2 regions of the Pseudoduganella sp. genome follow, and region 1 is predicted to be linked to the other one. Evidence: predicted binding sites of a transcription regulator. Region 1 holds the regulator's gene; the other holds the start of a gene.
The links. Region 1 encodes sigma-54, which starts transcription at its own class of promoters, with help from an activator protein. Its sites were predicted from a motif close to TGGCANGNAANCTGCTTT; they were not measured.
Positions count from the first base shown of each region.

Region 1 (3,639 bases):
TTCCAGCGCGGCTGGTTGTCCTTGTCGATCACCAGCGCGCGCACGCCTTCGAAGATCTCGCCATGCTCGAAGTTGCGGCGCACCAGGTTGCGCTCCATGCGCAGGCAGTCGGCCACGTTCAGCGCGGCGCCGCGCCTGAGCAGCTCGTGCGTCACGCACATCATCAGCGGCGAGCGCAGCTCCATGGCTTTCAGCGACTTCTGCGCAAACGGGCTGCTGTCGCCGCGCAGCGATTCCATGATGGCGGGCACGCTGCCGGCGGCGAAATGGCGATCGATCAGGGCGCGCTGCTTTTCCAGTTCGCTGTCGCCGGCAAAGGCATTGTGCGGGCCGGCGAACACCGCGATCGCATCGCGCAGCGATGTGCCGGGCGTGGACTCGACCAGAGCGGTCAGCGCGGCCAGTTCCGTCTCCGGCACGAAGTAGTCGGCCAGGTCGAGGTAGAGCGCGTCGGCGGCGCCCACGGTCAGGCCGGTCAGGCCCAGCCACATGCCCAGCTGGCCCGGCGCATGCGACAGGAAATGGCTGCCGCCCACGTCCGGGAACAGGCCGATATTCACTTCCGGCATGGCCATCTTGGTACGGCCGGTGACAATGCGCACGCCACAGTCCGGGCCGCCCTGGGCAATGCCCATGCCGCCGCCCATCACCACGCCATCCATCAGCGCCACATAAGACTTGGGGTAGAAATGGATCAAATGGTTCAGCGCATATTCTTCGGTGAAGAAGTCTTCCAGCAGCGCGCTGCCGCCTTGCGGATTGGCACGGCCCACGTCGTGGAAGAAGCGGATGTCGCCGCCGGCGCACAGCGCGCGTTCGCTGCTGCTGCGCACCACCACGGCCGCCACGGCGGGATCGTCGCGCCAGGCCAGCAGGGCCTGCGTCATCGCGCGCACCATGTCGAGGGACAGCGAGTTGAGGGCTTTGGGTCGGTCCAGCGTGATGAAGCCGGTGCCGTTCGTGATCTGGGTGTGGACGTATTCGCTCATGCAAATATTTTAACGCACGACGGGCGCAAAAAAGGGCGCCAATTGCGCCCTTTGGTGTGCTTACACGGCCAGTCCTTTACATGGCGGTGGGTGGTGCTTCGTACGTGTCCGGGAAGTGCTTAATGGCCGCATGGTTATGGTTCTGCACACGGTCTTTGTACTTCATGACCTGGCGATCCAGTTTATCGATCAGGGTGTCGATGGCGGCGTAGAGGTCTTGCGACAGGCTTTCGACGTATACAGTTTTGCCAGACATGCGCAGGTTGATTTCCGCTTTCTGGCGTTTCTCTTTCTCGGTGAGGTTATCTACAGTCAGGATGACAGCAATATCGATTACTTGATCGAAATGGCGCTTGACTCGTTCCAGCTTGTTCTGCACGTATTCGCGGATGGCTGGGGTCACTTCGACATGATGTCCACTGATGGTGAGATTCATACACACTCCTAAAGATGATGTCGCTCTCGAGTTCGTGCACGCCATGGCGCACAGAGGAACCCATGCACTACAAAGATTTGCGGAGGCTTACCGGAGGGATTTTCAACGCTTCTCGATATTTGGCAACAGTCCGTCGCGCAATCACCATGCCTTGTTCTCCCAGCATGTCCGCAATCTTACTGTCGGATAAAGGATTTTTAGGGTCTTCTGCTCCTGTCAATTGCACAATCAGCGCCCGTATCGCAGTCGAGGAAGCCTCACCCCCGGCTTCGGTCGCGACGTGGCTGCCAAAGAAATATTTCAACTCAAACATGCCATGCGGGGTGAGCATATATTTTTGAGTTGTAACACGGGAAATAGTGCTCTCGTGTAGTCCCAGTGTATCAGCTATTTCACGCAACACAAGGGGGCGCATCGCCACCGCGCCGTGGCTGAAAAAATTCTTTTGTCGTTCTACTATCGCTTCCGCCACGCGCAGGATGGTGTCGAAGCGCTGGCGCATATTTTTGATCAGCCACTTGGCTTCCTGCAGCTGGCCGTTCATCTGCGATTCGCTCTTGCCCTGCTTGAGCAGGTTGGCGTACAGCGCGTTCACGCGCAGGCGCGGCACCACGTCGTTGTTCAGGGATACCACCCAGCCGCCGCGGCCCTTCTTCACGATCACGTCCGGCACCACATAGTCCGATTCGCCGCAGTCGAACTCGGCGCCCGGGTGCGGGTTGCACTGGCGGATCACGGCCTGCGCCTCGCGCAAGTCTTCATCGTCGCAGTCGAGCGCTTTCTTCAGCTTGGTGAACTCGCGCTGCGCGAACCAGGCCAGGTGCTTTTCGACAATGGTCAGGGCCATGCGGCGCGTCACCAGCGGCACGCCGGGCATGCGCTTGATTTGCAGCGCCAGGCACTCGGACGCATTGCGCGCGCCCACGCCGGGCGGGTCGAAGCTTTGCAGCAGCACCAGGGTGCAGCGCAGGTCGTCCAGTTCGATTTCCAGCTCGGGCGGCAGGCGCTCGAGGATTTCTTCCAGCGGCTCTTCCAGGTAGCCGTTTTCGTCCAGCGCGTCGATCACCATCTCCATCAGGGCGCGGTCGCGCGGCTCCTGCACGGTGACGCGCATCTGTTCCAGCAGGTGTTCGCGCAGGGTGCAGCCGGAAGCTTCCAGCTGCGGGCGGCTGTCTTCGTCGTCGGCCGACTTGCTGCCGGCGCTGGCGCTCCAGTCGGTGTCGTCGCTGCCGTTGCCGATGCTGTCGCCGTCGCCGGCTTCGTATGCATCGCCTTCGGCGGCGGCGGCGGGGCCATCCGCGCCATCCGGGGCCGGGGCCTCCGGCGTGGCCACGGCATCGTTGCCGGCGCCCTGGCTGATGGCGCCATCGGCCAGCAGGCGCACCGAGTGGTCGAGCGGATCGTCCAGGCGCTCCAGCATCGGGTTGTCGCTGAGCAGCTGCTCCAGTTCCTGGTGCAGCTCCAGCGTCGATAGCTGCAACAGGCGGATCGACTGCTGCAGCTGCGGCGTCAGCGCCAGGTGTTGCGAGGTTCGCAGTTGCAGTGTCTGTTTCATGGCCTTCGCTTACATGCGGAAGTGTTCGCCGAGGTAGACCCGGCGCACGGATTCGTTGGCGATGATATCGTCCGGTCGGCCCGAGGCCAGCACGGCGCCCTGGTTAATGATGTAGGCGCGGTCGCAAATACCAAGGGTCTCACGCACATTATGGTCGGTGATCAGGACACCGATATTGCGCTCCTTCAGGAAACGTACGATACGTTGGATTTCGATCACGGCGATCGGGTCGACGCCGGCAAACGGTTCGTCCAGCAGCACGAAGCGCGGGTTGGTGGCCAGGGCACGCGCGATCTCCACCCGGCGCCGCTCGCCGCCCGAGAGCGACAGGGCCTGGTTTTCGCGCAGCTTTTCAATCTGCAAGTCAGCCAGCAGGGCTTCCAGGCGCTGGTCGATGTCGGCCTTGCTCAATGGCTTGCCGTCGACCTGCTGGATTTCCAGCACGGCGCGGATGTTCTCCTCCACCGTCAGCTTGCGGAACACCGATGCTTCCTGCGGCAGGTAGGAAATGCCCAGGGTGGCGCGCTTGTGGATCGGCAGGCTGGAAACGTCGGTGCCGCCAATGTCGATGGTGCCGGCGTCGGACGCCACCAGGCCCACGATCATATAGAAGGAGGTGGTCTTGCCGGCACCGTTCGGGCCCAGCAGGCCGACCACTT
Region 1 is NZ_JAYSCO010000009.1:23,511-27,149, forward strand. It holds gene ACE3TQ_RS06395 (enoyl-CoA hydratase/isomerase family protein) at 1-989, opposite strand, end outside; gene hpf (ribosome hibernation-promoting factor, HPF/YfiA family) at 1,066-1,425, opposite strand; gene ACE3TQ_RS06405 (RNA polymerase factor sigma-54) at 1,493-2,980, opposite strand; gene lptB (LPS export ABC transporter ATP-binding protein) at 2,990-3,639, opposite strand, start outside.

Region 2 (3,639 bases), on a different contig from region 1:
GCGGCCGGCGCAGTGCTGCGGCGCGCGCCCGGTGTGGCCGCCGGCGCCGGGATCGCGGCGCCTGGCAGGTCGAGCGGCTTGCAATTCTTCCCCCGGCGGGTATCGGTCAGCTCCTTGCGGCCTTCGGCATCCACGCAGAGGAAAATTTGCTGCGCCTGCGCTGCGCCACTCACGGCCAGCAACGCCAGCCCTTGCAGTACTAAAGTGCGAGTGTTCATGCCGCGACTATACAACATCCGAAAAAAAACGCGAGGAAAGCAACAGCCAACCTCGCGTCGTCTTGCAGATTGCCGGCCAGGCCGGCAACCGCCCCCGATTACAGGGAGTAGTACATGTCGAACTCGACCGGGTGGGTGGTCTGGCGCATGCGGGTGACTTCGGTCATCTTCAGTTCGATGTAGGCATCGATCATCGAATCGGTGAACACGCCGCCGCGGGTCAGGAACTCACGGTCTTTGTTCAGGTGCTCCAGCGCTTCTTCCAGCGATGCGCACACGGTTGGGATCAGTGCATCTTCTTCCGGTGGCAGGTGGTACAGGTCTTTGGACGCTGCTTCGCCTGGGTGGATCTTGTTCTGCACGCCGTCCAGGCCGGCCATCATCAGCGCTGCGAAGCACAGGTATGGGTTGGCCAGCGGGTCCGGGAAGCGGGTTTCGATACGGCGGCCTTTTGGATTGGCCACGTGCGGAATACGGATCGAAGCGGAACGGTTGCGTGCCGAGTAAGCCAGCTTCACAGGCGCTTCGTAGCCTGGCACCAGGCGCTTGTACGAGTTGGTGCCTGGGTTGGTGATCGCGTTCAGCGCCTTGGCATGCTTGATGATGCCGCCGATGTAGTACAGGGCGAAATCGGACAGGCCGGCATAGCCGTCGCCAGCGAACAGGTTCTTGCCGTCTTTCCAGATCGACTGGTGCACGTGCATGCCGGAGCCGTTATCGCCAACGACTGGCTTAGGCATGAAGGTGGCGGTCTTGCCGTAGGAGTGGGCTACGTTCCACACCACGTATTTCAGGTTCTGGGTCCAGTCGGCGCGCTCAACCAGGGTCGAGAACTTGGTGCCGATTTCGTTCTGGCCGGCGCCAGCCACTTCGTGGTGGTGCACTTCGACCGGGATGCCCATCGATTCCAGGATCAGGCACATTTCGGAACGCATGTCCTGGAAGGAATCGACTGGAGGCACTGGGAAGTAGCCGCCTTTCACGGTCGGACGGTGGCCGGAGTTGCCGCCGTCGATGTCCTTGTCGGTCGACCAGGAGGCTTCGTCGGAGTCGATCTTGACCATGGCGCCGGACATGTCGATCTTCCACTTCACGGAGTCGAAGATGAAGAATTCTGGCTCTGGGCCGAAATAGGCGGTGTCGCCCAGGCCGGAGGATTTCAGGTAGGCTTCAGCGCGCTTGGCGATGGAGCGTGGGTCGCGGTCGTAGCCCTTGCCGTCCGACGGTTCGATCACGTCGCACTGCATGAACAGGGTGGTTTCTTCGAAGAATGGGTCGATATTGGCAGTTGCCGGGTCCGGCAGCAGGATCATGTCCGAAGCTTCGATGCCCTTCCAGCCGGCGATCGAGGAACCGTCGAAGGCGTGGCCCGACTCAAATTTGTCGATGTCGAAATGGGATACAGGCACGGTTACGTGCTGTTCTTTACCACGGGTATCGGCGAAACGGAAGTCCACGAACTTGACTTCGTGATCTGCTACCATCTTCAGAACGTCTGCGGCGGTCATTGCCATTGCATATCTCCTAAGTGAAAAAACTGCCGCTGCCTCTTGGGCGCGGCAAACGCTGATGGTACATTAAGCAGAAATCATGCCAGCCAAATCCCTGCAAAGAACGACTGAAAGCCGCACCATGCGGGTGCGTTTACCGATTATCGCACCACTGTGGTGCATTTTCGCACCGATTAGTGCAAATGCATCGTTGTGGTGCAGTCATCATAAAGGAAAATACATGAGTTCCAAGCCTGAAATCCTCGACCATGCACGCAAACGCGACACGTCCCTGCCCTATGCCGGTGCGGTGACCCCACATGAGGCATACGAGCTGCTGAAGTGCGACCCGCATGTGCGCCTGGTGGATGTGCGCACCAACGCGGAACGGGATTGGGTGGGACGGGTGTCGATCCCGGCCGAGCAGCATGTGGCGGTGCAGTGGAATGTGTATCCGGGCGGCACGCCGAACCCGGATTTCCTGGGGCAGCTGGCAGCGGCGGTGCCGGGCAAGGAGACGGTGATCGTTTTCCTGTGCCGCTCCGGCGTGCGCTCGCGCCACGCGGCCAAGGCCGCCACCGAGGCGGGCTATACCCAGTGCTATGACATCCTGGAGGGGTTCGAAGGCGACAAGGACGCCAACGGCCATCGCAAGACCGTGGGCGGCTGGTGCAAGGCCGGCCTGCCCTGGGCCGGCGCCTGATCGGCAACCTCGGCCCGCAGCCGCCGCATAGCGGTGTCTGACCCTGCGGGTCAGACACCGGTTTATCGGTTTAAAGCGCGTAATTCAACCGCGCATAAACAAACCGCCCGCTACGCCCGAACGGCGAATAGTTGGAGTACGGCGCGTTCCCCGTCCCATTCAGCGCCGCCGGATACGCATCCGGATACTGGTCGAACATATTCTCCACGCCCAGCGCCGCCGTCAGGCGCTGGGTGAGCTTGTAGCGCCCTTCCAGGTCGACCAGAGTCTTGGCTGTCATCCAGAAGTCCAGCGCAGCCGTGGTCCCCGGCTGCAGCACCTTGCCATAGCGGGTCGCGCGCAAGGTGCCGCTCCAGGCGCCCAGCGTGTGGTTGACGCTGGCGGTGAACTTGGTTTGCGGCGTACCGTGTTCAAAGGTCAGCACATTCACCCGGTCAAACAGCGGCGGCGCCGGATTCAAGGCCGCCAGCTGCGCCGTCACCGGCACCCGCGTCACTTCGGTCTTGGTGTAGTTGCCGGCCAGCGTAAAGTCAAACCTGCCGTAGTCCGGTGCATTCCACGGATAGTTCGCCACCACATCCACGCCGCGCGTGGTGGTATCGACCCCGTTGATGAAGAAGCGCGCCCCGCCATCGTCGAAACCGCGCGCCACCAGGTAGCTGCGCACATTCGCCTGCAGCAGGTTTTCCGACAGTACGATGCGGTCGCGGATCTTGATCTGGAAGGCGTCGAGCGTGAAGCTGGCCTTGCCCGCCTTGGCCACCGCGCCCAGCGAGAAGTTGGTCGACTTTTCCGCATCCAGCGGCTTGGCGCCAAGCGCCACCGCCGCCGGATCGCTCGGTTTGAAGGTGGTGATGTCGTACGGGACGCCGTTGATGAAGTTGATCGCGGTCGATGTGAAGTACTGTTGCTGCGGCGACGGCGCGCGGAAGCCGTTCTGCACCGAGCCGCGCAGTGCAAAGGCCGGCGTGAAGTTGTAGCGCGCCGCCAGCTTGCCCGACCAGTTGTTGCCGAAGTCGGAGTAATGTTCACCGCGCACAGCAAACGATGCCAGCAAGTCAGCGCTCAGGTTGGCCTCGACGTCGGCATACACCGAATACGCCCTGCGGCTGGCATCGCGCGCATCGCGCGGCTGGAAGCCCGGGAACACCTGCGCGCCCGAAGCGGTCTTGCGGCCGTCCGGCAGCAGCACGCCGCCGTTGCGCCAGGAGTCCGGTTCGCCGGCATG
Region 2 is NZ_JAYSCO010000001.1:85,878-89,516, forward strand. It holds gene ACE3TQ_RS00295 (DUF4124 domain-containing protein) at 1-218, opposite strand, end outside; gene glnA (type I glutamate--ammonia ligase) at 317-1,732, opposite strand; gene ACE3TQ_RS00305 (rhodanese-like domain-containing protein) at 1,950-2,411, shown strand; gene ACE3TQ_RS00310 (TonB-dependent receptor plug domain-containing protein) at 2,482-3,639, opposite strand, start outside.
Region 2: the regulator sigma-54 is predicted to act here: its motif matches at 1,797-1,814, upstream of glnA (type I glutamate--ammonia ligase).